3 regions of the Streptomyces sp. NPDC020884 genome follow, and region 2 is predicted to be linked to each of the others. Evidence: riboswitches for the same ligand, from Rfam matches in the RefSeq annotation. Region 2 holds a riboswitch; each other region holds the start of a gene.
The links. A riboswitch is a leader RNA that binds a small molecule or an ion and turns the genes downstream of it on or off. The one in region 2 is predicted to bind thiamine pyrophosphate.
Positions count from the first base shown of each region.

Region 1: linked by a shared signal. The riboswitch ahead of thiO (glycine oxidase ThiO) and the one ahead of ACH4UK_RS07295 (thiamine ABC transporter substrate binding subunit) in region 2 are both predicted to bind thiamine pyrophosphate.
Region 3: linked by a shared signal. The riboswitch ahead of thiC (phosphomethylpyrimidine synthase ThiC) and the one ahead of ACH4UK_RS07295 (thiamine ABC transporter substrate binding subunit) in region 2 are both predicted to bind thiamine pyrophosphate.

Region 1 is NZ_JBIRRY010000001.1:339,950-349,798, reverse strand. Features, by position in the region: gene ACH4UK_RS01595 (thiazole synthase) at 1-651, opposite strand, end outside; gene thiS (sulfur carrier protein ThiS) at 654-914, opposite strand; gene thiO (glycine oxidase ThiO) at 911-2,092, opposite strand; TPP riboswitch at 2,090-2,202, opposite strand; gene ACH4UK_RS01580 (hypothetical protein) at 2,266-2,607, shown strand; gene ACH4UK_RS01575 (NAD(P)/FAD-dependent oxidoreductase) at 2,637-3,881, shown strand; gene ACH4UK_RS01570 (Rv2175c family DNA-binding protein) at 3,963-4,328, shown strand; gene thiE (thiamine phosphate synthase) at 4,405-5,055, shown strand; gene metF (methylenetetrahydrofolate reductase [NAD(P)H]) at 5,183-6,100, shown strand; gene ACH4UK_RS01555 (hypothetical protein) at 6,150-7,049, shown strand; gene ACH4UK_RS01550 (phytoene desaturase family protein) at 7,066-8,580, opposite strand; gene ACH4UK_RS01545 (DUF4126 domain-containing protein) at 8,612-9,229, opposite strand; gene ACH4UK_RS01540 (TetR/AcrR family transcriptional regulator) at 9,620-9,849, opposite strand, start outside.
Region 2 is NZ_JBIRRY010000002.1:102,236-112,084, forward strand. Features, by position in the region: gene ACH4UK_RS07290 (ABC transporter permease) at 1-1,030, opposite strand, end outside; gene ACH4UK_RS07295 (thiamine ABC transporter substrate binding subunit) at 1,111-2,205, opposite strand; TPP riboswitch at 2,287-2,403, opposite strand; gene rlmN (23S rRNA (adenine(2503)-C(2))-methyltransferase RlmN) at 2,462-3,568, opposite strand; gene ACH4UK_RS07305 (phosphatidate cytidylyltransferase) at 3,678-4,763, opposite strand; gene frr (ribosome recycling factor) at 4,763-5,320, opposite strand; gene pyrH (UMP kinase) at 5,443-6,219, opposite strand; gene tsf (translation elongation factor Ts) at 6,381-7,217, opposite strand; gene rpsB (30S ribosomal protein S2) at 7,317-8,279, opposite strand; gene ACH4UK_RS07330 (murein hydrolase activator EnvC family protein) at 8,556-9,314, shown strand; gene ACH4UK_RS07335 (TetR/AcrR family transcriptional regulator) at 9,265-9,822, opposite strand.
Region 3 is NZ_JBIRRY010000005.1:257,530-267,378, forward strand. Features, by position in the region: gene ACH4UK_RS18020 (LacI family DNA-binding transcriptional regulator) at 2-1,114, shown strand; gene ACH4UK_RS18025 (metallophosphoesterase) at 1,274-2,416, shown strand; gene ACH4UK_RS18030 (hypothetical protein) at 2,620-3,450, shown strand; gene ACH4UK_RS18035 (DUF805 domain-containing protein) at 3,587-3,943, opposite strand; gene thiC (phosphomethylpyrimidine synthase ThiC) at 4,211-6,031, opposite strand; TPP riboswitch at 6,024-6,157, opposite strand; gene ACH4UK_RS18045 (YibE/F family protein) at 6,228-7,574, shown strand; gene ACH4UK_RS18050 (SsgA family sporulation/cell division regulator) at 7,597-8,034, opposite strand; gene ACH4UK_RS18055 (IclR family transcriptional regulator) at 8,136-8,912, opposite strand; gene ACH4UK_RS18060 (DUF5326 family protein) at 9,308-9,520, opposite strand; gene ACH4UK_RS18065 (cupin domain-containing protein) at 9,673-9,849, opposite strand, start outside.

The sequences.
Region 1 (9,849 bases), on a different contig from region 2:
TTCCGGCTCCTGCGCCCGGGTCACCGCCGAGGCGAGCATCACAGCCGCGCACCCCAGCTCCATCGCCTGCGCCGCGTCCGAGGCCGTCCCGGCGCCCGCGTCCAGGATCACCGGCACCCCGGCCCGCTCGACGATCAGCTCGAAGTTGTGCGGGTTGCGGATGCCGAGCCCGGAGCCGATGGGGGAGCCGAGGGGCATGATCGCCGCGCACCCCACGTCCTCCAGCTTCCGCGCCAGGATCGGGTCGTCGTTGGTGTAGGGCAGCACGACGAACCCGTCGTCGACCAGCGTCTCCGCCGCGTCCAGCAGCTCGATGGGGTCGGGCAGCAGGGTCCGCTCGTCGGCGATCACCTCCAGCTTCACCCAGTCGGTGCCGAGCGCCTCCCGGGCCAGCCGGGCGGTCAGCACCGCCTCACCCGCGGTGAAGCAGCCCGCGGTGTTCGGCAGGACGTGGATGGAGAGCCGCTCCAGCACCGAGAGCACCGAACCCTGCACGGTCGGGTCCAGCCGGCGCATCGCGACCGTGGTCAGCTCGGTGCCGGAGGCGATCAGCGAGCGCTCCAGCACCTCCAGGCCGGGGGCCCCGCCGGTGCCCATGATCAGCCGGGATCCGAACGTGGCGGGCCCCAGCGTGAAGACGTCGTCCGACATGGTCAGCCTCCCTGTACGGCGGTCAGGACCTCGACGCGGTCGCCCTCGCCGAGTGCGGTGGCGGCCCACTGGCCGCGCGGGACGACGCTCTCGTTGACGGCGGCGGCGACCCCGGAGCGGGCCGGGGTCAGGGTGGCCACGAGGGCGTCCAGGGCCGTCCCGGCGGGAACGACACGGGCTTCCCCGTTCACCGAGACGGAAACCGGGGCCCCGGAGGGGACGGGCTCGGAGCCGGGCTCGGGGACGGCGGGCTGCTGGGTCATACGGGCTGCTCCTGGAGTACGGGGGCGGCGGGTGCGAATCGGCCGGGCGCGAAGGGGCGGGCCGTCTCGGGCAGTTCGCCGGTGGTCAGGACGTCGGCCATCGCGTCCCCGGTGACGGGGGTCAGCAGGACGCCGTTGCGGTGGTGCCCGGTGGCGAGCAGCAGACCGGGCAGGGCGGTCGGGCCGAGCAGCGGGGCGTTGTCGGGGGTGGCCGGGCGCAGACCGGCCCGGGTCTCGGTGAGCGGCAGCTCGGTGATGCCGGGGACCAGCTCGTGGGCGTCGCGCAGCAGCTCGTACACCCCGCCGGCGGTGACCGTCGTGTCCCAGCCCATCTCCTCGCTGGTGGCGCCGACGACCAGCTCGCCGTTCTCCCGCGGCACGAGGTAGAGGTGGCCGCCCCGGACCACGGCGCGCACGGTGCGGCTGAGGAAGGGGGCGTACGCCGGTGGCACCGTGAGCCGGAGCACCTGGCCCTTGACCGGGCGGACCGGCGGCACGAGCTCCGGCGGGAGCCCCGCGAGCCGGCCGCTGAGGCTGCCCGCGGCGAGCACGACCTGATCGGCCGCGAACTCCCTGCCGTCGCCGAGCAGCGCCCCGGCTGCCCGGCCCCCGGTGACGGTGAGCCGGTCCGCGGTCGTCCGGCGGAACGCGACCCCGGCCCGCTCGCACGCGGACAGCAGCGCCGCGGCGAGGCGACGCGGGTCCACCTGGTGGTCGCCGTCGACCCGCAGGCCGCCCCGCACGCCCGGGGCCAGCATCGGCTCCAGGCGGCGGCACTCGCGGCCGTTCAGCCAGACCGACTCCAGGCCCGAACGCTCCTGGAGGGCGTGCAGCTCGCGCAGATGGGCCCGGTCGTCGGAGTCGAGCGCGACGGCGAGCGTGCCACAGGTGCGAAAGCCGGTCTCCCGGCCGCTCGCCTCCTCCAGCTCGGCCACGAACGCCGGATAGCGGGCGGCGGAAGCGAGGTTGAGCCCGAGCAGCATCTGCTCGCCGTAGTGCAGCTCGGTGACGGCGGCCAGCATGCCCGCCGCGACCTGCGCGGCGCCGCCGCCCGGTGCGGGGTCCGCCACCGTGACGCGCAGCCCGCGCTGGGCGGCCCGCCACGCGGTGACCAGGCCGATGATGCCGCCCCCGATGACGAGGACGTCGGATCCGGAGTTTCTCCCCGAGACGCGCATGGGTGTCCAGCCCCTCCCTTCGCCGGCATGACCCGGATCAGGTTCGTACGGTCGGAGGCCGTCCAGCCTCCCTCTCAGCCCGGTGCGTCCGGGCTCCCGCGAGTGTTCTACCGTGGCCACCCTAAACCCACCCGCCCACGGCCCGTGGGCGGCCGGCCAAGGGAGCAGCCACCGTGGCCCGTTCACTCGACGGACTCGTCCTCTCGCCCGTCGCCGACCAGGCCCCCGGCCAGGTCGGCACCCGCACCCGCTTCACCTACCACGAGCGGGACGGCCGGATCTGGGCCGAGTACGCGGGCGGCGACGTGGTCCGCGGCCACCTCGTCGGCACCCGCGAGGGGGACGCGCTGGACTTCCGCTACGTCCAGCTCAAGCAGGACGGAACGACCTCGTCCGGGCACTGCCTCTCCACGGTGCTCGACCTCGCTGACGGCCGGGTGCGGCTGGCGGAGCGGTGGGCCTGGGAGTCCCAGGAGGGCAGCGGAACCAGCGTGGTCGAGGAAGTATCTATCTGACCCTACGTCAGATGAATAGACTGGTCCGCGTGAGCGAGCAGACGCGGCAGCGGACGGCACGGCAGGGGACACGGCACGCCGTGATCGTCGGAGCGGGCATGGCGGGCGTGCAGAGCGCCGTGGCCCTGCGCGAGGCGGGCTTCACCGGGCCCGTCACCCTGATCGGCGCCGAGCCCCACCAGCCCTACGACCGCCCCCCGCTGTCCAAGGCCGTGCTGCTGGGCAAGGCCGAGGACTCCGCCTTCGACATCGACTTCGAGGCGCTGGACATCACCCTGCGCCTCGGCCTGGACGTCATCGCCCTGCGCGCCGCCGACCATGTCCTGGACACCGCCGACGGGCCGGTCCCCTACGACGTCCTGGTCCTCGCGACCGGCGCGGAGCCCCTCACCCTGCCCGGCACCGAAGGCGTGCCCGGCGTCCATCTGCTGCGCACCCTCGACGACGCCGCCCGGCTGCGGCCCGTCCTGGACCGGCAGCACGACGTGGTCGTCGTCGGGGCCGGCTGGATCGGCGCGGAGTTCGCCACCGCGGCCCGCGCCGCCGGCTGCGCGGTCACCGTCGTCGAGGCCGCCGCCCGCCCGCTCGCGGGCGCCCTGCCCGCCGAGGTGGCCGCCCCCATGGCCGCCTGGTACGCCGACAGCGGCGCCGAACTCCTCACCGGGGCCCGGGTCGACCGGGTCGAGGAAGGGGCCGTGATCCTCGCGGACGGCCGCGCCCTGCCCGCCGGAGCCGTGGTCGTCGGCATCGGCGCGCGCCCCGCCACCGGCTGGCTGGCCGGCTCCGGGATCGCGCTCGGCCCGGACGGCTCGGTCACCGCGGACAGCGCGCTCGGCGCCTCCCTGCCCGATGTGTACGCGGTCGGGGACTGCGCCTCCTTCCCCTCCGCCCGCTACGGAACGCGCCTGCTCGTCCACCACTGGGACAACGCCCTCCAGGGCCCGCGCACCGTGGCCGCCGCGATCATGGCCGCCCAGGACGGCGGACCGCTCCCCGTCTACGACCCCGTCCCGTACTTCTGGTCCGAGCAGTTCGGCCGCTTCGTGCAGTACGCCGGCCACCACGCGCACGCCGACACCCTGCTGTGGCGCGGCGACGGGGCGGACGCCGCCTGGTCGGTGTGCTGGCTGCGCGACGGCGCGCTGGTCGCCGTGCTCGCCGTGGGCCGCCCGCGCGACCTCGCCCAGGGCCGCAGGCTCATCGGGTCGGGGGCCGCTCTCGACCCGGAGAAGGTGGCCGACCCCGCCGTACCGCTGAAGTCCGCCGCCCTGTGACGGCCCCGGCAGCCGCCGGACCGACCCCCGTACGGTCGGCCCGGCTACCGGCTGTCGGTCCGGGATGGCACGCTTGTCCTCGTGACCGAGATTGACGCAAAGACCGATGCTCTCGTCCCCGCCTGGCTCCACCTCCCCGACATCGCGGAAAAGCTCGATGTCGAGGTGACGCGTGTACGGCAGCTGGTCCGGGATGGCCAGCTCATCGCCGTGCGCCGTGGTGAGAAGCGGACGCTCCAGGTGCCCGCCGCCTTCATCGACGGCGACAAGGTGGTCAAGGGCCTTGCCGGCACCCTGACCCTCCTGAGGGACGACGGCTATTCCGACGAAGAGATGCTGGAGTGGCTCTTCACTCCCGACCCGACCCTGCCCGGCACCCCCGCGCAGGCGCTGAGCGAGAATCGCGGTACGGAGGTGAAGCGCCGCGCCCAGGCGCTCGCCGTCTGACCGACACGACAGGAAGCGGAGCACGGGCCGCCCGGCGCGGCCCGTGCACCGTCACGACCCCGGGGGAGTTCCACTTATGTCCACGCCTCGCGAGCAACTGTCCGACGCCCGGCTCTATCTGTGCACGGACGCGCGTAAGCGGCAGGGGGACCTCCCCGCGTTCCTGGACGCCGTGCTGTCCGGCGGTGTCGACATCGTCCAGCTCCGGGACAAGGGCATGGAGGCCGGAGAGGAGCTGGAGCACCTCGCGGTCTTCGCCGACGCCTGCCGTCGGCACGGCAAGCTCCTCGCGGTGAACGACCGCGCCGACGTCGCCCACGCCATCGGCGCCGACGTCCTGCACCTCGGTCAGGGCGACCTGCCGGTCCCCGCCGCCCGCGCGATCATCGGCGCCGACCGGCTGATCGGCCGCTCCACCCACGCCGAGGCCGAGGTCGACGCCGCCGTCGTCCAGGACGGCGTGGACTACTTCTGCACCGGCCCCTGCTGGCCCACCCCCACCAAGCCCGGCCGCCATGCCCCCGGCCTCGACCTCGTGCGCTATGCCGCCGCCCTCGGCGGACCGCGGCCCTGGTTCGCGATCGGCGGGATCGACGCGGGCAATCTGGACCAGGTGCTGGACGCCGGAGCCCGCCGCGTCGTCGTCGTCCGGGCCATCACCGAGGCCGACGATCCGGCCGCCGCCAGCGCCGAGCTGGCCCGGCGCGTGAGGGCGCACACGCTCTGAATCCTCCGGCGTGCTGACGCGGGACATCTCGGGCTCCTGTCCGAGGGATGGACAACAGTCCGGCAAAATCGGACAAATCTTCCCGCTCTGGTTGGGGGAGTGTCCACCCCCTGGTTAATCTCCCCTTATGGCTCTTGGCACACCCTCCACCAGGACGGATCACGCGCGTACGGTGCGTGACCTGCTGGCGACTGGCAAAACGTCGTACTCCTTCGAGTTCTGGGCGCCCAAGACCGAAAAAGGTGAGCGGAACCTCTGGAACGCACTGCGCCGGGTCGAGGCGGTCCGCCCGAGCTTCGTCTCCGTGACGTACGGCGCCGGCGGCTCCACCCGCGCCGGAACGGTCCGGGCCACGCAGCAGATCGCCGCCGACTCCACGCTCATCCCGGTCGCCCACCTGACCGCGGTGAACCACTCGGTCGCCGAGCTGCGCAACATGGTCGGGCAGTACGCCGACGCGGGCATCAGGAACATCCTCGCGGTGCGCGGCGACCCGCCGGGCGACCCGATGGGCGCGTGGGTGGAGCACCCGCAGGGCGTGAAGTACGCCGCCGACCTCGTCCGTCTCATCAAGGAATCGGGCGACTTCTGCGTCGGCGTCGCGGCATTTCCTGAAATGCACCCACGGTCGTCCGACTGGGAGACGGACATCGGTCATTTCGTGGACAAGTGCCGGGCGGGCGCGGATTACGCGATCACCCAGATGTTCTTCCGCCCGGAGGACTATCTCCGGATGCGTGACCGTGTCGTCGCTGCGGGTTGCGAAACGCCGGTGATTCCCGAGGTCATGCCTCTCACCAGCGTGAAGCAACTGGAAAAGTTCTCCCAGCTCAGCAACGCGACCGTGCCCGCGTCGTTGAAAGAACGCATCCTCGCAGCCAAGGACGATCCAGCCGCTGTACGCTCCATTGGCATCGAGTTCGCAACGGAGTTCTGCGCGAAGCTGCTGTCCGAGGGTGTGCCCGGACTGCACTTCATCACGCTCAACAACTCGACGGCTACGCTGGAAATCTACGAAAAACTCGGACTGCACAAGCAGTCGTGACCGGCTGTACCCGCCGCCGACGCGGCTGCGGCCGAAGGAGGGGGCGGGCGTGGGCTGGACGGTCCTCTACATCGCATTCGGTCTGGTGGCCCTGTGGCTGCTCGGCGAGGTACTGCTTCAGTACAAGGCGCGACTGCGGTGGCGGCTCCTCGCCTTCGGCGGATTCCTCGGTGTGGTGGTCGGGGTGCTGCTGGCCTCCGTTCCGGTCATCGTCGTCGGGACGCTCGCCTTCGCCACCGGCCAGACCTTCGTGACGCTGTCCTTCCGACGCGGCTTCTCCACCGGCTGGGCCATAGGGGGCAGCCCGGGGGAGAGCCGTCGACGCAGGGGCGGCGGGAGTGCCGCCATGAAGGAACCCACGCTGGAGGTCTCGGACCTGGAGGTCGCCGCCCCCGGCTACGACCAGCCCCCGTCCGCCCCGCCCGCGCCGTCCGTCTACGAACCGCAGCCGCTCCCCGAGGACACCGGCCAGTACGGCGTGTACGGGCACACCGGCTACGACCCGAACGGCAACGCGGGCCCGGACCACGGCCAGGAGGCCGACCCCTCGGCCCAGCCGCAGTACGCCGCGTACGACCCGTACACCGGCTACGCGCAGCAGCCGGCCCAGGACCCCTACGCCGGAACGTACGACTACGGCACCGGCCAGCAGAGCTACGCCGCCTACTCCGACCCGTACATCGGCACCACCAACGGAGCCCCCTCCTACGACGCCTACGGCAACGGCTACGACAGCCAGGGCGGCCAGCAGAGCTACGCCGACCCCTACGCCCAGAACTACGGCGCACCGGCATACGGCGCGGACACCCCGCCCGGCGGCGTCTGGGTTCCGCAGCAGCGCGACGCCGAGCAGTACCCCCCGATGCCGCCGGACCAGCCCGTCCAGCCCGCTCCGTACGGCAACGACAACGGCTACGACACCGGCCAGAACGAGCAGTACCGCTACTGAGACCGCACCGCGCGGATCAGCGGGAGCCGCGGAAGCCGTCGCCCTCCACGACGAGTCCGGCCACCAGCGTCCCCGACATCCCGGCGTGCGCGAGCCCGCCGCCCGGATGCGACCAGCCGCCCGCGAGATACAGCCCCGGCAGCCGGGTCAGATTGCCCGGGTGCAGATACGCGCCGTCCGCCCCCGCCAGCGCGGGCGGCGGCACCGCGCCGCCCTCGGCCCCCGTCCCGTCCTCGGTCTCCGCGGGGGTGCGGACCTCGGTGTGCAGGATCCGCTCCCGCAGCCCGGGAACGGCCGCGGCGGCCCGTCCCACCAGGACGTCGGCGAACCGCTGCCGCACCTCCGCGTCCCGCCAGTCGACCGGTCCCTGCGGAGCCACCGTCGCGGTGAGCGTCACCGCCTCGTGCTCCGCGTCCGGCCGGGTCGCCGGATCGTCCGGACGCAGCACCGTCGTCGTCGGGTGCGCCGCGACGCGGCCCCCGAACACCGCCTCCTGCTCCGCCGCCCCGTCGGCGCTGTGCACCACGGTCCGGTGCACCGCAGCCGCCTCCCGGGCCCCGCGCAGCGACAGCAGCACGGTGAACCGCCCCGTCGCACCCGCGCCGGAGCCCGTCCGGACCGTCACCTCGCCCGCGCCCCCCGGCTGCAGACCCGGCACTAGCCCCGGACGCGGCCGGACCCCGAGCACCACCCGGTCGGCCTCGGCCACCTCACCGTCGGCCAGCTCCACGCCCGCCGCCCGGCCGTCCTTCTCGAGGACCCGGACCACCTCGGCCCCGAAGACGAACGCGACCCGGCGGGCCAGGCACCGCTCGTACACCGCCCGTGCCAGCTCGCGCATCCCGCCCATCACGTACCAGCTGCCGAACGTCTGCTCCATGTACGGCAGCAGCGCGGCGCTCGCGGGGGCGGTGCGCGGGTCGAGTCCGTGGGACAGCGCGTACCCGTCGAGCAGGGCGGCGAGCCGGGCGTCCGCCAGCTCCCAGGCGCCGATCTCCGCGACCGTGCCTGCCTGCCGGGACGCGCGCAGCAGACGGCGCTGCCGCACCGCCGGATACGGATCGCGCCCCAGCACCTGGTGATCCGCCCGCAGGGGCTCCTCCAGGAGCGGCCGCCGCGACCGGTCCCAGGCGTCCCGGGCCCGGTCCATGAAGTCGCTCCAGCGCGCCCCGGCCCCCGCGCCGAGCGCGCCGTCCAGGGCGGCGGCCACCCCGGCCCGGGAGGCGTTCGGCAGGGACACCGCCGTGCCGTCCGCGAAGAGATGACGGCTCGCCGGATCCACCTGGGTCAGCGTCACGCACTGCTCCAGCGACTCCTTGCCGGTCTTGACGAAGAGGTCCCGCTGGACGGCGGGAAGGTGCAGCAGTCCGGGCCCGGTGTCGAAGACGAAGCCCTCGTGCACATGGCGGCCGACCGAGCCGCCGTAATGCGCGGACCGCTCGTACACCGTCACTCTGTCGCCCGCGACGGCGAGCCGGGCGGCCGCCGTCATCGCGCCCGTCCCGGCGCCGATCACCGCAATTCGTGCCATGCCGGTGACCTTATCGACCGGCACTGACAGCTCAGCCGGGAGGCCGGGGTCCACCCGTTCTGGCCAGGTGTTTCTCCTCGCGGCGCTGGGCCCGGCGGCGCAGGAAGCGACGGATCCGCGAGGCCAGGAAGAGCACGACGACGATGCCGAGCACCAGCAGCACGGCCGCGATCACGGCGGCCGCCACCGGATGGAATATGGCGAAGGTGATGATTCCGGCGACCCCGAGGTCCTCGGCGATGCTCATCCCGACGTTGCTGAACGGCTCCGGGGAGGTGTTGACGGCCATCCGCGTGCCCGCCTTCACCAGATGGCTCATCAGGGCGGTGGACCCGCCGATCGCGCCGGCCGTCAGCTCCGGCAGCGAACCGCTCTCCCCGGCCAGCAGTGCGGCCACCACCGCCCCGGCCACCGGCCGGATCACGGTGTGCGCCGTGTCCCAGAGCGAGTCGACGTAGGGGATCTTGTCCGCCACCGCCTCGCAGAGGAACAGCACACCGGCCACGATCAGGACGTCGGGGCGCTGCAGCGCGGCGGGCACCTCGTCGGACACGCCGGTCGCGCCGAACAGGCCGAGCAACAGGACCACCGCATACGCGTTGATCCCGCTCGCCCAGCCGCTTGTGAACACCAGGGGGATTACGGACACGCAGGCGATCGTAACGACCGGGTGCCGGAACCGGGTGAGGCCGCGGGCGCAGTCCTGAGTATCCGTACCTAGGCACACAGATGAGTAGTTGCGCGGATAGGCCCCCACCTGCGCGGACGGCAGAGTGATGACTACGGAAGGGGCGCTGCGCCGAGACCGCCGGCACGGGGCGGCGGAACGGTGCGGATTCCCCCGACGTAACGGGGGTGCACGACGGAGGCCCGGGGACCACGGGGGACATACGGGGTCACGGGGAACGGGTTTCCGGCAGGCACGGAAGACGCCGGTCCGGTGAAGTTCGCGGAGGTACGCGAACTCCAGCGGCCGGCGTCTTCGCCTTTCCCGGTACGTTTCCGGGTGCGCTCCCGGCCCCGCGGGCTCCGGCCGGACTCAGCGCCCGCTGACCCGCCCGTGCAGCAGCAGGGACAGCGCCGAGTGGACCTCGTCGATCGAGCGCTCCGGCTGGAACGCCTGCCAGTCCAGCGCCGCCACCAGCACCATCCCGACCAGCGCGGCGGCCGTCAGCGGGATGTCGATCTCCTCGCTCAGCTCCCCGCTGCGCACCGCGTCGCGCAGCACGTCCTCGACGACCGCGACGGCCTCCTGGCGTACCACCAGCA
Region 2 (9,849 bases):
GGACCAGGAAGGTGGAGGAGCCGCCGGACCCGGCCGACTGGAGGGCCCGGTAGTAGCCGAAGCCGTAACCGCCTGATCCGCCGGATCCGTCAGCTCCAGCTGCTCCGGCTGCTCCGGCTGCTCCGTCGAAGGAACGCTCCACCAGCACCCCGAGCGGCAGCAGGATCAGCAGCAGCGCGGTGAGCAGCACCCCGCCGAGCAGCGCCCACTGCCCGGCGCCACGCGGCCGGCGGGAGGTCTGGGCCGGGTCGACCAGCTTCAGCGCCCGCTCCCGGCGGCGTACGGTCGCGGCGTGCACGGCGAGGATCGCGCCGACCGCGGCGAACTGCACGAGGGTCAGCACGGCGGCCGTCGGCAGATCAAGGAGTTGCGCGGTCTGCCGGTAGATCTCCACCTCGAGGGTGGAGTAGGCCGGACCGCCGAGGATCTGCACGACGCCGAAGGAGGTGAAGGTGAACAGGAAGACCATCAGCGCGGCGGCGGCGACGGCCGGGGCGAGGGCGGGCAGCGTCACCCGGCGGAAGGCGGCGAACCGGCCGGCCCCGAGCACCCGGGCGGCCTCCTCCTGGCGCGGGTCCAGCTGGGACCAGAGCCCGCCCACCGTCCGGACGACCACGGCGTAGTTGAAGAACACGTGGGCCAGCAGGATGGCCCACACCGTGGTGTCGAGGCGGACCCCCCACAGTTCGTCGAGGAGCCCGCCGCGCCCGAGCAGCGCCAGGAACGCGGTCCCGACGACGACGGTCGGCAGCACGAACGGCACCGTGACGACCGCCCGCAGCACCTGCTTGCCGGGGAAGTCGAACCGGGCGAAGACATACGCCCCGGGCAGGGCGATCAGCAGGGTGAGCGCGGTCGAGGCGAGGGCCTGCCAGGTGGTGAACCAGAGGACGTCCAGGATGTCCGGGCGGGCCAGCACCTCGCCGATCCGCCCGAACTGCCAGTCGCCGCCCGCCTTGAGGCCCCGGCCGACGATCGCGGTCACGGGATAGGCGAAGAACACCACGAAGAACGCGACGGGCACGGCCATCAGGCCGAGCCGCACCGCGGTCCCGCGCCGCCCGGCCCCCCGGACGGGCGGCGCGGGGCGGGCGGTCTTCTCCTTGGGCCCTACTTCAGGACCAGCGACTGCCACGACTGGATCCACTGCTCACGGTTGGCGGTGATCTTCTCGGGCGCGACGGTGGCAGGCGTCTCGACGGTCTCGCCGTGCTTCGTGAACAGCTCCGGCAGCTCGGCGTCCTTCACGACCGGGTTCACGAACATGGTGAGCGGCATGTCCTCCTGGAACGTCTTGCTGATCAGGAAGTCCAGCAGCGCCTTGCCGCCCGCCTCGTTCTTCGCCCCGGTCAGCAGTCCGGCGTACTCGGTCTGCCGGAAGCAGGTGCCGGTGGCGACTCCGGTGGGGGCCTCCTTGGGCTGCGGGTCGGCGTAGAGCACCTCGACGGGCGGGCTGGAGGCGTAGCTGACGACGAGCGGCCGGTCCGCGTTGGCCTTCTTGCCGCCGGCGGAGCCGGAGAACTCCTCGTTGTACGCCTGCTCCCAGCCGTCGACGACCTTGACGCCGTTGGCCTTCAGCTTCTTCCAGTACGTCTCGTAGCCGTCCTCGCCCTGGGTGGCGACGGTGCCGAGGAGGAAGCCGAGACCGGGCGAGGAGCTGGCGGCGTTCTCGGTGACGAGGAGGTTCTTGTACGCGGGCTCGAGCAGGTCCTCGAAGGTCTTCGGCGGCGCGAGCTTCTTGTCGGCGAAGTACTTCTTGTCGTAGTTGACGCAGATGTCACCGGTGTCGACGGGCGTGACCCGGTGCTTGTCGTCCGTCTGCGTGTCCGCCGCGACCCCGTCCAGGCCCTTGGCCTCGTACGCGGTGAACAGACCGTTGTCGAGGGCGCGGGAGAGCAGGGTGTTGTCGACGCCGAAGAAGACGTCGCCGCGCGGGGAGCCCTTGGTCAGGATCTCCTGGTTGAGCGCGGCCCCGGCGTCGCCGCTCTTGAGGATCTCGACCTTGTAGCCGGTCTCCTCGGTGAACGCCTTCAGCACCTTGTCCGAGGCGTTGAAGGAGTCGTGGCTGACCAGGGTCACGGTCTTGGAGCCGCTGCCCTTGGACGCCCCGGAGCCCGACGGGCCGTCGTCGCCGCAGCCCGCGAGCACGGAGACGCCCAGAGCGGCGGCGAGCGCGGTCGCCGCGTACTTCGTGGTGGTGTTCATGTGATTCCTCCTGGAGGTGACCAGGAAGAGACGCGGCCCCGCCCGCTGTCCGGCGAACCGGAAGCGGGCAGGGCGCAACAGCTTGAGTAAGGTCCGAACTTCCTACCCGGAATGACCCGGGCGAGGTTCAGAGGGTCTGCGGCCAACCTGTCCTTGGTGCCGCACTCTCAGCGCTGTGGCGCTCCCCTGTCGGAATATGAAGTTGATTTCGGGCCCAGGCTACACCGGCGGTTTTCGGCCGCCCGCCCGGGAGAGGCTAACGCTCGGAGGCCGCCAGCTGACCACAGGCCCCGTCGATCTCCTGACCACGGGTGTCCCGGACGGTGACGGGCACGCCGTGGGCCGCGATGGCCTCGACGAACGCCTTCTCGTCCTCGGGCCGCGAGGCGGTCCACTGGGAGCCGGGCGTGGGGTTCAGCGGGATCAGGTTGACGTGCACCCGCTTGCCCTTGAGCAGCCGGCCGAGCCGGTCGCCGCGCCAGGCCTGGTCGTTGATGTCCCGGATCAGGGCGTACTCGATGGAGATCCGGCGGCCGGACTTCTCCGCGTACTCCCAGGCGGCGTCCAGCACCTCGCGGACGTTCCACCGGGTGTTGACGGGGACCAGAGTGTCGCGCAGCTCGTCGTCCGGGGCGTGCAGCGAGACGGCGAGACGGCACTTGAAGCCCTCGTCGGCGAAGCGCAGCATGGCCGGGACGAGGCCCACGGTGGAGACGGTGATCCCGCGCTGCGACAGACCGAGGCCATCCGGCTCCGGGTCGGTGAGCCGGCGGATCGCTCCGACGACGCGGTTGTAGTTGGCGAGCGGCTCGCCCATGCCCATGAAGACGATGTTGGACAGCCGCGCGGGCCCGCCGGGCACCTCGCCGTCGCGCAGCGCGCGCATGCCGTCGACGATCTGGTGCACGATCTCGGCGGTCGACAGATTGCGGTCGAGGCCGGCCTGTCCGGTGGCGCAGAAGGGACAGTTCATTCCGCAGCCGGCCTGCGAGGAGATACACATCGTGACGCGGTCGGGATAGCGCATCAGGACGGACTCGACGAGCGTCCCGTCGTGCAGTTTCCACAGCGTCTTGCGCGTGGTGTCGTCGTCGCAGCTGATGTGCCGGATCACGGACATCAGGTCGGGGAACAGCGCCTCGGCGAGCTTCTCCCGCGCGGCCGCCGGGATGTTGGTCCACTCCGCCGGGTCGTGCGCGTACCGCGCGAAGTAGTGCTGCGAGAGCTGCTGGGCGCGGAACGGCTTCTCACCGGTCGCGGCGACCGCTTCCTTGCGCTCGGCGGGCGTGAGGTCGGCGAGGTGCCGCGGGGGCTTCTTGGCTCCGCGGGGCGCGACGAAAGTGAGTTCTCCGGGCTTAGGCATGGTTCATCCAGTGTCGCAGACAGACGGGTGAGGGCCCGCCGCCCTGTGGACAACGGACCCTCACTCGTAAAACGTGCAGGTGGGACGGTGTTTCGTGGTGCCGAGGCGCTCAGCCGGAGCCGACGAACAGCACCAGGAGCAGCCACACGACCGGCGCGGTCGGCAGGAGCGAGTCCAGCCGGTCCATGATGCCGCCGTGGCCGGGGAGCAGCGTGCCCATGTCCTTGATCCCGAGGTCCCGCTTGATCATGGACTCGCCGAGATCGCCGAGGGTGGCGCTGGCCGCGACCGCGAGGCCGAGCAGCAGACCCTGCCACCAGGCGCCGCCGTCGATCAGGAACTCCATGCAGAGCGCGCCGGCGACCATCGCGAAGGCGACCGCCCCGAGCAGGCCCTCACGGGTCTTGCCGGGGCTGATGCGCGGGGCGAGCTTGTGCTTGCCGAAGCGCCAGCCGACCGCGTACGCCCCGGTGTCGCTGACCACCGTGAGGACGAGGAAGGTCAGCACCCGCCACGACCCGTCGTCCGCCGTCAGCAGCAGGGCGACGAAGGTGGCCAGGAAGGGGACGTAGAACGCCGCGAAGACTCCGGCGGTGACGTCCTTGAGATAGCCGTCCGGCGGCTCGGTCATCCGCCACACCAGCACCGCGAGGGCGGTCAGGGCCATCGCGATCCAGGCTCCCTCGGGACCCCGGGCGTAGCCGGCGATGACCATCGCGGCTCCGCCGACGGCCAGCGGGACCAGGGGCGCCTTGATGCCCTTGCGTTCCTGGAGGCGGGAGGTGAGCTCCCAGAGGCCGACGACGACGGCGACCACTATCACGCCGATGAAGACGGCCTTCACGATGAACAGCGACGCGACGATGACGGCGCCGAGACCCACGCCGACCCCTATGGCGGCGCGCAGATCACGCCCCGCACGCTTCTTCTGCGGCGGGGGCGGCAGCGGGGTGGACATGGGCTCCTGCGGCATCTCGTCACGGAACAGGGGGCCGCTGACGTGAGCGGCATCCCTGTCCCGGTCGTCGCGGTCGGCTGCGTCTCTACCTGCGTCGGGAACGTCCGGCACGTTGGGCATGGGCCGAGTCTGCTGGGCGCCATGCACATCGTGGGCAGGACCCGCCGGGGCAGCCCTCATCTCGGGCGTGCCCCAGTAACCGGCTCCTTGCGGGGCACCCCAGGAAGAGTCGTTCATCAGACTTCGAGCAGCTCGGCTTCCTTGTGCTTGAGCAGCTCGTCCACCTGCGCGACGTACTTCGCGGTGGTGTCGTCGAGCTCCTTCTCGGCGCGGCGCACCTCGTCCTCGCCGGACTCCTTGTCCTTGACGAGCTTGTCGAGGGTCTCCTTGGCCTTGCGGCGGATGGAGCGGATCGAGATCTTGGAGTCCTCGGCCTTGGTCTTGGCGACCTTGATGTATTCCTTGCGGCGGTCCTGGGTGAGCTCGGGAAAGGTCACCCGGATGATATTGCCGTCGTTGCTCGGGTTGACGCCGAGGTCGGAGTCACGGATCGCCTGCTCGATGTTGCGCAGGGCGGTCTTGTCGAACGGCGTCACGACGGCCATCCGCGCCTCGGGAACCGAGAACGAGGCCAGCTGGTTGATCGGGGTCAGCGCGCCGTAGTAGTCGGCGACGATCTTGTTGAACATCGCCGGGTGCGCGCGGCCGGTACGGATCGCGGCGAAGTCCTCTTTCGCGACGACAACGGCCTTCTCCATCTTCTCCTCGGCCTCGAGGAGGATTTCTTCGATCACCACGTGCTCCTGCGTGTCTTGAGTGGGCCCGGCGTCGTCATCGTCCGGCCCTGTGGGTCCTGCGTCGCGTCCTCACCTGCACGGTGTCCGACCGGCAGGCCGTTGTCCATCCTGGGGGGCCGTCAGGCCCGGGTGCTCGCGTCGCTCACGAGCGAGCCGATCTTCTCACCCTTGACCGCGCGGGCGATATTGCCTTCGACGGTCAGCTCGAAGACGAGGATCGGGAGCTGGTTGTCACGGCAGAGCGTGATCGCGGTGGCGTCGGCGACCTTCAGGTCGCGAGTGATCACCTCGCCGTACTCCAGTGCGTCGAACTTCACCGCGTCGGGGTTGGTCTTCGGGTCGGAGTCGTAGACGCCGTCCACGCCGTTCTTCCCCATGAGCAGCGCCTCGGCGTCGATCTCCAGGGCACGCTGGGCGGCGGTGGTGTCGGTGGAGAAGTACGGCATGCCCATACCGGCGCCGAAGATCACCACGCGACCCTTCTCCAGGTGCCGTACGGCACGGAGCGGGATGTACGGCTCGGCGACCTGGCCCATGGTGATGGCGGTCTGGACGCGCGAGTCGATGCCCTCCTTCTCCAGGAAGTCCTGGAGCGCCAGGCAGTTCATGACGGTGCCGAGCATGCCCATGTAGTCGGACCGGGCCCGGTCCATGCCGCGCTGCTGGAGCTCGGCGCCGCGGAAGAAGTTGCCTCCCCCGATGACCACCGCGATCTGGGCGCCGTCGCGTACGACGGCGGCGATCTCGCGGGCGATCGTGTGCACGACGTCGGGGTCGACGCCGAGGCCGCCGCCACCGGCGAATGCCTCACCGGAGAGCTTCAGCATGAAGCGTCCGGAACCCTTGTCGTCGTCGCGCTTGTCGTCGGCCTGAATGGCGTCCGCGCCCTTGTCCATGGAAATTCTCCTCGTGCACATACGAAGAAGGCCATTGCCGGTGGGTCTGGTGTCCCTACAGCGGCAATGGCCTCCTCGTCAGATCTGCGGTCGTCCGGCGTGGGTGCGGCCGTCGACTGCACCAGACCCTATCGGGTCTCGTGCTGTTCGCCCGGACGGACTCAGATGCCGACCTTGATGCGCGAGAAGCGCTTCAGGGTGACACCGGCCTCGTCCAGGACCTTCTGGACCGACTTCTTGGCGTCCAGCGCGTACGGCTGGCCGAGGAGGGTCGCCTCCTTGAAGAAGCCGTTGACCCGACCCTCGACGATCTTCGGGAGCGCGGCCTCGGGCTTGCCCTCGGCGCGCGTGGTCTCCTCGGCGACGCGGCGCTCGGCCTCGACGACCTCGGCCGGGACGTCCTCGCGGGACAGGTACTTCGGGGCGAACGCGGCGATGTGCTGCGCGAGACCCTTGGCCAGCCCGGCGTCGGCCTTGTCCAGCTCGACCAGAACACCGATCTGCGGGGGCAGGTCGGGCATGGTGCGGTGCATGTACACGGAGACGAACGCGCCGGTGAACTGCGCGAAACGCTCCAGGACGATCTTCTCGCCGAGGTTGGCGTTGGCCTCGTCGACGTACGCCTGGACGGTCTTGCCGGACTCGATCTCGGAGGCGAGGAGCGCGGCGATGTCGGCCGGGGAGGTCGCGGCGACGTGCGCGGCGAGCGCGTTGGCCACGGCCTGGAACTTGTCGCCCTTGGCGACGAAGTCCGTCTCGCACTTCAGCTCGAGGATGACGCCGGACGTCTGGTCCTCGGAGATGAGGGAGACGACGGCGCCGTTCTCGGCAGAGCGGCCCTCGCGCTTGGCGACGCCCTTCTGGCCCTTGATACGGAGCGCCTCGACGGCCTTGTCGACGCTGCCGTCGGCCTCGTCGAGCGCCTTCTTGCAGTCCATCATGCCGGCGCCGGTGAGCTCGCGGAGCTTCTTGACGTCAGCGGCGGTGTAGTTCGCCATGAGTCTGTATGTCTCTCTCGAAGTCTGAAAGATCTACGGGTGAACGGCGGGGGCGACGCTTGTGGCGTCGGCCCCCGCCGTCAGCAGCCGTGACGGGTGTCAGGCCTGCTCGGCGTCCGCGTCGGCGGCCGGGGCGTCGGCAGCGGCCGGCTCCTCGGCAGCAGCCGGAGTCTCGACAGCGGCCTCGGCCTCGGCGACGGCCTCGGCCGGCTTCTCGGCGTCGGCGACCTTCTCGGTCTCGGCGGAGGACTGGACCTCGGCGGCAGCCGCGGTCTCGTCCTTCTTGTCGCCCTCGAGCAGGTCGCGCTCCCACTCGGCGAGGGGCTCGCCGGCGGCCTTCTCGCCCGGCTTCGAGTCACCGGTGGCGGCACCGGAACGGGCGATGAGGCCCTCGGCGACGGCGTCGGCGATCACGCGGGTGAGCAGGGTGACGGAGCGGATCGCGTCGTCGTTGCCCGGGATCTTGTAGTCGACCTCGTCGGGGTCGCAGTTGGTGTCGAGGATGGCGACGACCGGGATGTGGAGCTTGCGCGCCTCACCGACGGCGATGTGCTCCTTCTTGGTGTCGACGATCCAGACGGCGCTGGGCACCTTCTGCATCTCGCGGATACCACCGAGGGTCTTCTCCAGCTTGGCCTTCTCACGCGAGAGGACCAGGAGCTCCTTCTTGGTGAGGCCGGAGGCGGCCACGTCCTCGAAGTCGATGAGCTCGAGCTCCTTCAGACGCTGAAGGCGCTTGTAGACGGTGGAGAAGTTGGTGAGCATGCCACCGAGCCAACGCTGGTTGACGTACGGCATGCCGACGCGCGTCGCCTGCTCGGCGATGGCCTCCTGGGCCTGCTTCTTCGTACCCACGAACATGATGGAGCCGCCGTGGGCGACGGTCTCCTTGACGAACTCGTAGGCGCGGTCGATGTACGACAGCGACTGGAGCAGGTCGATGATGTAGATGCCGTTGCGCTCGGTGAAGATGAAGCGCTTCATCTTCGGGTTCCAGCGACGGGTCTGGTGACCGAAGTGGACGCCGCTTTCCAGCAGCTCCCGCATCGTGACGACGGCCATGGCCGTACTCCTTGAGGTACTCGGTTATCGCGACCGCAGGTTTGCGTTCGCGCCTGACGCCCCGACGCGCCGTGCCACGAGGGACCGAGGAGCGCGGCCACCTCCGAGAGAGGGAGGTGGCGGGGCGTGCGAAGTCGACCCGGTGACCCGGATCGCCGTAAGAAGTGTACGGGACCGGTTGAGTGCCGGGTGACGGCGATGTCCACAACCGGCGAGTAGTCCACAGGAACGGCCCGTGATCCCCGGAATCCCGGCGTCCGGGCCATCGTGGCGGGCATGCGCCATCAGCCCGGCCCACGCCGCTCCCCCGCCCTCCGCCCCGCCCTCCGCCCCGCTCTCCGTCCCGTGATCCTGCCCGTCCTGCTACTCCCGCTTCTCCTGCTGTACGTGCCGCTCCCGACCGGTCCTTCCGCGCCGGGCGCAGCTGTGGTCCCGGCCGGGGCACCGGCATCCCTCCCCGGCGCGGACGCCGACGTGGAGGCGGATGTGGACGCCGAAGTGGATGCGGACGTGGGCCGGGACGGCGGCGGCCGGAGCTGGCCGCTGGCGGGGAGACCCGCGGTGTCACGGGGGTGGGAACCGCCCTCCGGCCCGTACGGGCCCGGCCATCGCGGCGTGGACCTCGCGGCGGGGCCGGGCGCCCGGGTGCTGGCGGCCGCCGACGGCCGGGTGTCGTTCGCAGGGCGGGTGGCGGGACGCGGGGTGCTCGCCATCGAGGTGGCCGGCAGCGGTACGCCGCCGCTGCGCACCACGTACGAACCGGTACGGGCACTGGCCGAAAAGGGCGCGAGCGTGCGGGCAGGGCAGCCGATCGGGGTGCTGGAGGAGGGGCCGTTCCACTGCGCGGCGGGCTGCCTGCACTGGGGGCTGCGACGCGGCGAGGCCTACCTGGACCCGCTCTCACTGCTGCCGCCCTCGCTGCTGAGGAGAGGGCCCTCGCGGCTGCTGCCGGTGTTCGGGGTGCCGGAGCCGGGGGCCGTCCGGGTCAGCCGCTCACACCGCGCAGGACCATCGCGACGGCGGTGTCCGCGATGACGCCCGGCTCCTCCGCGACGCCCAGTTCGATGCGACGCACGGCGGCGTCGACCGAACCCTGCAGGAGCATGGCGGCGAGCCTCGGCTGTGTGTGGCCCAGGTCGCCCAGCGCTTCGACGATCATGGCGATCAGTCCGCCGTGCGCGGCCCGGATCTTCTCCCGGGCGCCCGCGTCCAGCTCGCTCGCGGAGATCGCGACGACCGCACGGTGGCGGCGGTCCCCGACGAGGTCCAGCTGCCGGCGGACGTACGCCTCGATCTTCGCCTCGGGCGTCTCGGCGCGCTCCATGGCGTTCTCGACCTCGGCCGCCCAGACCGGGAAGTCGACGGCGCACAGCTCCTCGACGACGGCGGCACGGGAGCGGAAGTACTCGTACACGGAGGACCGGGCGAGGCCCGTGCGTTCGGCGAGCGCGGGGAAGGTCAGCGCCTCCGTACCGCCCTCGGACAGCAGGGAGCGCGCGGCGTCCAGGAGGGCGCCGCGCTGCATGGTCCGGTGCTCGGCCACGGAGGCCGCTCGAATCCTGGGCACGCA
Region 3 (9,849 bases), on a different contig from region 2:
CATGACAGCAGCAGGGAAGCACCAGGTGAGCCGGACGGAGACACCCCGGCGCAGCGGCCGGCCAGGACGGGCGGGGATCCGTGATGTGGCCGCCGCGGCCGGAGTCTCGATCACGACCGTCTCCGACGCGCTCAACGGCAAGGGCAGGCTCCCGGACGCCACCCGCCGCCATGTCCGCGAAGTCGCCGAGCGCCTGGGCTACCGCCCGTCCGCCGCGGCCCGAACCCTCCGTACGGGCAAATCGGGCCTGATCGGCCTGACCGTGACCACGTACGGGAATGAACCTTTCACCTTCACCGAATTCGCGTACTTCGCGGAGATGGCGAGAGCCGCGACCTCCGCGGCGCTCGCCCGCGGCTACGCCCTCGTCATCCTCCCCGCCACCTCCCGGCACGACGTCTGGTCGAACGTCGCGCTCGACGGGACCGTCGTCATCGACCCTTCCGACCAGGACCCGGTCGTCACCGAACTCGTCCGCCAGGGACTGCCCGTAGTCTCGGACGGCCGCCCGGCCGGGACGCTCCCCGTCACCGCCTGGGTCGACAACGACCACCGGGCCGCCGTGCTCGACCTCCTCGACCATCTCGCCGCCGCCGGAGCCCGCCGTATCGGCCTGCTGACCGGCAACACCACCGACACGTACACCCGGCTGTCCACCACCGCCTACCTCCACTGGTGCGAGCGGGTCGGCCAGGATCCCGTCTACGAGTCCTACCCGGCCCACGACCCCTGCGCGGGGGCGGTCGCCGCCGATCGGTTGCTCGCCCGCCCGGACCGCCCCGACGCGGTCTACGGGCTCTTCGACCCCAATGGGACCGATCTCCTCGCGGCCGCCCGCCGCTACGGGCTGCGGGTCCCCGAGGACCTGCTGCTGGTCTGCTGCAGCGAGTCCACCGTGTACGCGGCCACCGAGCCGCCCATCACGACGCTCTCGCTGAAGCCCCGCCGCATCGGCACGGCCGTCGTCCAGCTCCTCATCGACGCCATCGAAGGGGTCGAACACGACGGCCCCGTGGAGCAGGTCATACCGACGGAGCTCATCGTCCGGACCTCCTCGCAACGCCGTCCACCGCGCACCACGGTCAGCGCGCCGCGCTCCCCCAGCGGGGATTGATCGACTCTTTTCGGACCAATCGACCGGTGAACCGTGCGTGCGCCCGGATTCACCACCCCTGGTGCGTCACACAGATCGATCCGCATTCCTATGATGGGCGCACGACACCGCGGACCACCTCTACCAGGCAGGGCCCGTCAGGTGTACGGCGGCGCGACGGTGGTGGAGGGGTCGATGACTCAGGGGGCCGGTCAGGAACCCGTGGTGCGGACGGCGACGTTGCGTGACTTCCGGGTTCCGCCGTATGCGCAAACACCCGTGCCACCGCAGGCGCGGGTGGCACCTCCTTCCTCGGTGCCGCCACGTGCGCCGGCGCCGAGCACACCCACGCCGCCCCGGCTGCCGCATCCCGGCAACGCCGTCGTGGGCGGCGCGGAGCCGGCGGGCTACACACCGACCGAGCGGGACCTCCCGGTCATCCGCCGCGGCGACACGGTCCAGGTGCAGGCCGTCTCCGAGCCGCACCCCGAGCCCGAGGACGGCCGCGGCCCGCTCTTCGTCGTCGGCGACGTCCACGGCTATCTGGACGAGCTGCTGGCCGCCCTCGGCGAGCAGGGCCTGATCGACGCCGACGGCAACTGGGCCGCGGGCAACGCCCGGCTGTGGTTCCTCGGCGACTTCACCGACCGCGGCCCGGACGGCATCGGGGTCATCGACCTCGTCATGCGGCTCTCCGCCGAGGCGGCGGCGGCCGGCGGCTACTGCAAGGCCCTGATGGGCAACCACGAACTGCTGCTGCTCGGCGCCAAGCGGTTCGCCGACACCCCCGTCAACTCCGGGGCCGGCACCGCCACCTTCCAGGCCGCCTGGCTGCTCAACGGCGGCCAGAAGACCGACATGGAGCGCCTCCAGGACGTCCACCTCCAGTGGATGTCCCGGCTCGACGCGGTCGTCGAGGAGGACGGGCATCTGCTGATGCACTCCGACACGACGGCCTACCTCGACTACGGGTCCACCATCGAGGACGTCAACGACACGATCACAGCCATTCTCACGCGTAACGACGCGGACGAGTGCTGGGACCTCTTCCGCAAGCTCACCAAGCGGTTCGCCTTCCGGGACGAGGGCGGCGCCGACGCGGTGCGCGAGCTGATGACGACGTACGGCGGACAGCGCGTCGTCCATGGTCACAGCCCTATTCCGTACCTGCTGGGCGAGGTCGGCACGGAGGACGGCGAGGACAGCTCGGGGCCCGTGGTCAACGGCCCGCACGTGTACGCGGACGGCCTCGCCATCGCCATGGACGGCGGAGTGACCATGGCCGGAAAGCTGCTGGTCGTCCAACTGCCTCTGCATGACTGACCGTCGGCGGGGAAGGCGCTTCAGGTTCCGCCTGCGCCGACCCCGCTGATCACCGGGCCCGTCACCGGGCCCAATTCCGGAAACACCCTGTCACCCCGTGCCGTGAGCGCTCTACCATCGGCGTATCAGTGGCAGGCTCTCCTCCGTTTCCGCCCGATCGCCCGGTCCACGCGGGCAGCCGGGCACCGACGGAGCATCGGGGGATGCAGATGACAAGCGCTCCGCACCTGCTGGCCGAGGACGGACCCGAGTACGAGCGGATCCTGAGCGACGCACTGCGCCACGCTCACGAACGCCCGGACCTGGAGGGCGTCGGGGACCGGCTCAACACCGAACAGCTGCGCACCATGGCGCTCAGCGCCACGGCGCTGATCACGGCGGCCGCGGCCACCGAGTACGAGCACTACGTCAAGGCCCGGGGCGAGCTGCGCCGGGCGCCGACCGCCGAAGGAACCGACGAAGCCCCGGCCCTGGACGGGCCGCAGAGCACGGCGGCCGGATCGGGCGCCGGCATAGGCGCGGTCGTCACGGTCCTGACCCCGCTGCTGGCCGGCACCGCGGCCGTCATCTTCCTGCTCGTCGGCTACCTGCTCAAGGCGGTCAGCCCGTCGGTGGCCTTCGGCGACTCCATGGTGACGGCCGGGTGGTTCTTCGCGGCGGTCGCCGCCGCGGCGATCCTGGTCGCGGCCGTGGGGCTGCTCGTCACCGCGCTCCGCAACAGCGCGACGTCGCTGGCCGCCGAGCACGAGGAACAGGAACTTCCGGAAGAGGTCGCACGGGCCAGGGAGGCCTGGCGTCACGCCCTGCTGGAGCGCGGCATCCTCCCGTTCCTGCGGGACGCCCTGGCCGACCCCACCGCCGGGCCCGCCGCGCGGACCCCGCACCGTTCGCCCAACCGGATCCCCAAGGTCGGGTACAGCAGGCCGGACTTCTCCGGTCCGGACGACGGCCCGGCGGCCGGCCCCCGGCCGACCTTCACCAGCCCCGACTTCACGAGCCCGGACTTCGGCGGCCCCGAGCACCATCCGGACTGAGGTCCGGCGGGGTCCCGGCGTCCTCCCCTTCCGGGCTTCCCCTTCCGGCCGCGTCCGCCTCCGGACACACCGCGGGCCGGGGCGGCAAGTGCCGCGCCCGGCCCGGGGGACGCTCCGGTCGGACCGGAGCGGTGGATCAGATGGCGTGCGGAGCCAGCTTCGGGTTGACGCCGTGCTCGTTCGTCTCCGGCTTGCCCTCCGAGGCGAGGAAGACGATCAGGATGATCGTGCCGACCAGCGGGACGAGCGCGATGAAGAACCACCAGCCCGAGCGGCCGGTGTCGTGCAGACGGCGGACGACGACCGCCAGCGACGGGACGATCACCGCGGCGAGGTAGAGGTAGTACGGGATCTGCGTGTCGATCGCCGTGCCGACGACCGACAGCACCACGCCGATGATGAAGTTGAAGAGCACGAACATCCAGTACTCCTTGCGGCGCGCGCGTCCGCTGAAGCCTGCGTAGTTCTTGAGTACGTCCAGGTACCAGTTCACTGTGATTCCCTCCCCGGCCCCCGTTTCGAGGGGGGCACCAAATTCAGCCAAGCAAGCCGGAAAGTAAGCCACAGATAAGGAAAGGGTCAAGCGCTGGTGAGCTGAGGACCAAACGTACATACAGCTGCCACACGACTGTGTCCATACTGTCGCTTAATAAGGCGGTCAATCACGCCAAAGTGCAGCTAAACGGCCCGAGTTACTCATAAGGAACAGAACACCCCTGGCCGCCGGGGACGGCCGGCGGCCAGGGGTCGGGGCGGACGGTCAGTCGGCGATGGGCAGGTAGACCCGGTTGCCGGCGGCCGCGAACTCCTTCGACTTGGCGGCCATGCCCTCCTCGATCTCCTCCTGAGAACCGCCGTGCTGACGCCGGATGTCCTGGGAGATCTTCATCGAGCAGAACTTCGGCCCGCACATCGAGCAGAAGTGGGCCGTCTTCGCCGGTTCGGCGGGCAGCGTCTCGTCGTGGAACTCCCGCGCCGTGTCCGGATCGAGGGCCAGATTGAACTGGTCCTCCCAGCGGAACTCGAACCGCGCGTCGGAGAGGGCGTCGTCCCACTCCTGCGCGCCCGGGTGCCCCTTGGCGAGGTCGGCCGCGTGGGCGGCGATCTTGTAGGTGATGACACCCGTCTTCACGTCGTCCCGGTTGGGCAGCCCCAGGTGCTCCTTGGGCGTGACGTAGCAGAGCATCGCCGTACCCCACCAAGCGATCATCGCAGCGCCGATACCGGAGGTGATGTGGTCATAGGCGGGCGCGACGTCCGTGGTCAGCGGGCCGAGCGTGTAGAACGGCGCCTCCTCGCAGATCTCCTGCTGGAGGTCGATGTTCTCCTTGATCTTGTGCATCGGGACATGCCCGGGGCCCTCGATCATGGTCTGGACGCCGAACCGCTTGGCGATCGAGTTCAACTCGCCCAGCGTGCGCAGCTCGGCGAACTGCGCCTCGTCGTTGGCGTCCGCGATCGAACCGGGACGCAACCCGTCACCCAGGGAGTAGGTGACGTCGTACGCCGCGAGGATCTCGCAGAGCTCCTCGAAGTGCTCGTAGAGGAACGACTCCTTGTGGTGCGCGAGACACCAGGCCGCCATGATCGAGCCGCCGCGCGAGACGATTCCGGTCTTGCGACGGGCCGTCAGCGGGACGTACGGCAGGCGCACTCCGGCGTGCACCGTCATGTAGTCCACGCCCTGCTCGGCCTGCTCGATGACGGTGTCCTTGTAGATCTCCCAGGTCAGCTCCTCGGCCCGGCCGTCGACCTTCTCCAGGGCCTGGTAGAGCGGAACGGTGCCGATCGGCACGGGGGAGTTGCGCAGCACCCATTCGCGGGTGGCGTGGATGTTGCGGCCGGTGGACAGGTCCATGACCGTGTCCGCGCCCCACTTGGTCGCCCAGGTCATCTTGTCCACCTCCTCCTCGATGGAGGAGGTGACGGCCGAGTTGCCGATGTTGGCGTTGACCTTCACCAGGAACCGCTTACCGATGATCATCGGCTCGATCTCGGGGTGGTTGACGTTGGCCGGCAGCACGGCCCGGCCCTCCGCGATCTCCTCGCGGACGACCTCGGCCTCGACGTTCTCCCGGATCGCCACGTACTCCATCTCCGGGGTGATCTCCCCCCGTCGGGCGTACGCGAGCTGGGTGACGGGACGGCCGTCGCGGCTGCGGCGCGGCTGGCGCGGGCGGCCGGGGAACACGGCGTCGAGGTTGCGCAGTCCGCCGCGCGGCGAGGTGTGCTTGAGCCCGTCGTCCTCGGGGCGGGCCGGACGGCCCGCGTACTCCTCGGTGTCGCCGCGGGCGATGATCCAGTTCTCCCGCAGGGGCGCGAGGCCGCGGCGGACATCGGTGTCGATGGAGGGATCGGTGTACGGCCCCGACGTGTCGTACAGCGTCACGTCCTTGCCGTTGGTGAGGTGCACCTGTCGGACCGGCACCCGGAGGTCCGGGCGCGAGCCCTGGACGTACCCCTTGTGCCAGCCGATGGACTTCCCGGCCTCGTCGTTCCGGATCCCGTCGTCCGGCGTCGTGCCGTTCGGCGTTCCGTCGTTCTGTTTCGAGGCAGGCGTGCGTGCGTCCGCTGTGGTCATGAGACCTACTCCCTACGCCGGCATTACCCGGTAACAGGTTCGGCGGTCGGCGCAGCGTTTCCCGTACGGATGTACGGCGATCAGCGCCCTCTCAGCCCGGTGCTCCGAGCTCCCGCGTGTGCAAAGGTGCCTCCACGCTAGCGTCCTTTCCGGCGAGCTGACCAGAGGGCCCTCCCATTCTTGCGATGATCGCCCCGTGACCTCCCCCCAGAGCGACCCCGCTCCCCAGCCGCCCCAGGGCCACACTCACGGCCACACCCACAGCCACGGACCGGCCGCCCCGGTCTCCCGGCACCTGCGCAAGGTCATCGCCGCCGTGCTGATTCCGTTCGCGACGGCGGTCGTCGTCGGTCTGATCGCGTTCTGGCCCGGCGGCGCGCCCGACCACGAGCGCACCGGCGTCGGATTCGACCGGCAGACCCAGGACGGCAAGGTCGTCCAGGTCGTCAACGTCGACTGCGCGGACGTCAACGCCGCGCAGGTGCCCCCGACCGGCGACACCTCCACGCCCTCGGGCCGGGAGGCCGTCAACGAGCAGGAGGGGGAGTGCGCGAAGGCCACCATCGAGGTGACCAGCGGCGACGACAAGGGCCGCAGGTTCGTCGAGGTGGTCCAGCCGGACGCGCCCCGACAGCTGAGCGAGGGTCAGGGCGTGGTCGTGGCGTACGCCCCCGACGCGCCCCGCGACCTCCAGTACTCCGTGACGGACGTGGACCGGAAGCTTCCGATGGCGCTGCTGGCGGGGATCTTCGCGCTGGCGGTGGTCCTGGTGGGCCGGCTCCGCGGGCTGATGGCGCTGGTGGCGCTGGTCGTGTCGTTCGCCGTTCTGACCCTGTTCATCCTGCCCGCGATCCTGCAGGGCTCGAATCCGCTGGTCGTGGCGGTGATCGGGGCCAGCGCGATCATGCTGGCGGCCCTCTACCTGTGCCACGGGGTGACGGCCCGGACATCGGTCGCGGTCGTCGGCACGCTGATCTCACTGCTGCTGATCGGGCTGCTGGGCTCCCTGTTCATCGGCTGGGCGAGCCTGAGCGGCAACACCGACGACAACACCGGCCTCATCCACGGCCTCTACCCGGACATCGATATGAGCGGTCTGCTGCTGGCCGGCATCATCATCGGTTCGCTCGGCGTGCTCGACGATGTGACGGTCACCCAGACCTCCGCGGTCTGGGAACTGCACCAGGCGGACCCGGAGATGGGTTGGAAGGGGCTGTACCGGGCAGGGATCCGGATCGGAAGGGACCACATCGCCTCGGTGGTCAACACCCTGGTGCTGGCGTACGCGGGCGCGGCGCTGCCGCTGCTGCTGCTCTTCTCCATCGCCCAGAGCAGTGTGGGGACGGTGGCCAACAGCGAGCTGGTCGCCGAGGAGATCGTCCGCACGCTGGTCGGGTCGATCGGCCTGGTCGCCTCGGTGCCGGTGACCACGGCACTCGCCGCGCTGGTCGTCTCCGCGGACCGCCCGGGGCCCGGTGGCGCATCGGCGGCTACGGCCGCACCCGCGCGGACCGGCCGGGGCCGCCGCCGCAAGACGGGCTGACGGGCCGCCACGAGCACCCCGGTCAGCCGGCGTTCTGCTCCTCGGCGAGGATGCGGCCGAGCGCATCCTCCAGGTTCCCGTCGAAGTCACCCAGCGTGTGCTCCTGACCGAGCGGCACGAGCTTGTCCGTCCGGTCGAGGAACGCCACCAGCGGCGCCGTCCCTGCCCGGAACAGCGCACGGTCCGCGCCGACCTGGAGCCGGATGTGCACATCGCCGAGGCCCTCGGGCTCGGTCGGCCCGATGTGCACGTCTCCGTCGCCGCTCGGGCTGTTGAGCCCGTCCAGCAGCAGTTCGCGACCGAACGCCCAGGTCACAGGGGCATCGCCGGGCAGGTGGAACGTCATCCGGATGGCGTACGGATCGCCGACCTCGTACCGGAGCTCCACCGGAATACGGAACGAGAGCTCCTCGGAGACGAGGAAGCTCATCATGACCTCTGCTTGAACCGACTCGCGCATCGTTCAACCCCGCAGTAGATGAAACTGGCCAGGAATGATCCCCCATGGCCCTATTGACGCCATCGTGGTGCACGCGATAGCAGATCACAAGGAGTGATTTTTCAGATACTGATAGAGAACACGAACGAACGCAAGAGGCTGGCGACTTCGCCACGTAGCTGTTCGACTGCGGGCAGCAACCGTTCTTCGCGGTCCAGGGGTACGGAAATGGCCATCGCCGCAATGGTGGCACCGGCCGTGACGGGGATCGCGGCGCACACGGTGCCCAGTGCGTACTCCTGGCGTTCGATGACCGGTTCACCTCGTCGGAGGGTTCGCAGCCGCTCCAGGAGTGTGGCGCGATCTCGCACTGAGTAACGGGTGAGCGGGCGCACGGGGTGCCGGTCGAGGTGGTCCTCGCGGGCCCTCTCGTCGAGTTGGGCGAGCAGACACTGGCCGATCGCATGCGCGTGACCGGTCTCCCGGAACGAGGCCCACTCCTCCACGGCCGGAGTGTCGGGGGCGTCCGCGACCGCGATGAGCTCGATCTCGCCGTCGCAGTAGACGGCGCAGTACACCGGGGCGCCGATGGCGTCCCGCCAGTGGCCGAGGGAGTCGGCGACGGTGGCGGGGCGCGGTGGCCTCCTGAGCGCCGACGCGGCGGTCAGGTTCTCGGCGGCCGCGCCGAAGAGGAAGACGCCGTTCTCGCGGCGGAGATAGCCCTCATGGGTGAGAGTGCGCAGCAAGTGGTACGCGGTCGGCAGCGGAAGCCCCGCCTCACGTGCCAGTTGCTTGGCGGGCGCCCCGTTCCGATGGGCGCCCACAGCCTCCAGCAGCCTCAACGCCCGCTGAACCGAACCGATCAACGTCGGGACAGCGGTACTCGATGCCGTGGTCAAAGGTCACCCCCACGCATGGTGACGGGCCATCAGCCCTCCCGTGGGGGCCGCCCCCACGGGCCTGCCGCGATCCCGAGGACCGGGGGGACCGGAGATCCGGTGACCCGTGACCGGCGAGGACCGGTCCGGGCGCCGGCGATCGGAGGCCAACGACCGGACTGTCGTACCCAGGATCGGTCGAGCGACCGATGTGGTGACGGAAGGTCACATTCCGGATGGCGGCAGTGGTATGCCACTGTATCGGCCGTCTGCGGCAGACGGGTGGTTTCCTCCGGGACTTAGCTCTGCTGGGCTAATCCTCCCGGGCCGGAGCTGACTGGACCACATCCCGCGGGTCACAGCCGACCGGGGTGAACGGGACGGGCCGGCCCCCGCGCCGGCCCGCGATCCCTGTACTACCAGTCACCGCGCGAGGACGACGACGACATGAACTTGCGGACGACGAAGATCAGCCCGCCGACCACGACGACGAAGACCAGCGCCTTGAAGAGCAGGCTGATCACGAATCCGACCACGCTGGCGATCAGACCGCCGAACACGAAGATCGCAATGACGGGCACCGCGATCCACTTCACCCACCAGGGCATTCCCGCGAATATCTCCCGCACGGCCATCGCCTCTACCTCGTCTCTCTGAGTCCTTGCCTCGATGCTAGAGGCGCGAAGGCCCCTCGTGGGGGCCGGGCAGCCCTTGAAGACCCCTGATCGAGCCCCTAGGGATCCCCGGGACGGACGCCCCGGAGGGAATCCGGGGCGGGCGCTCAGCCCTCGGGCGGCGAGAAGACGACCATCACCCGCAGGTCCTCGGTGATGTGGTGGAACTTGTGGGCCACGCCCGCCGGGACGTAGACGACGCTTCCCCTGCCGACCTGCGTCGTCTCCATCCCCACCGTGATCGCCGCACGCCCGCTGACGACGAAGTAGACCTCGTCCTGCTG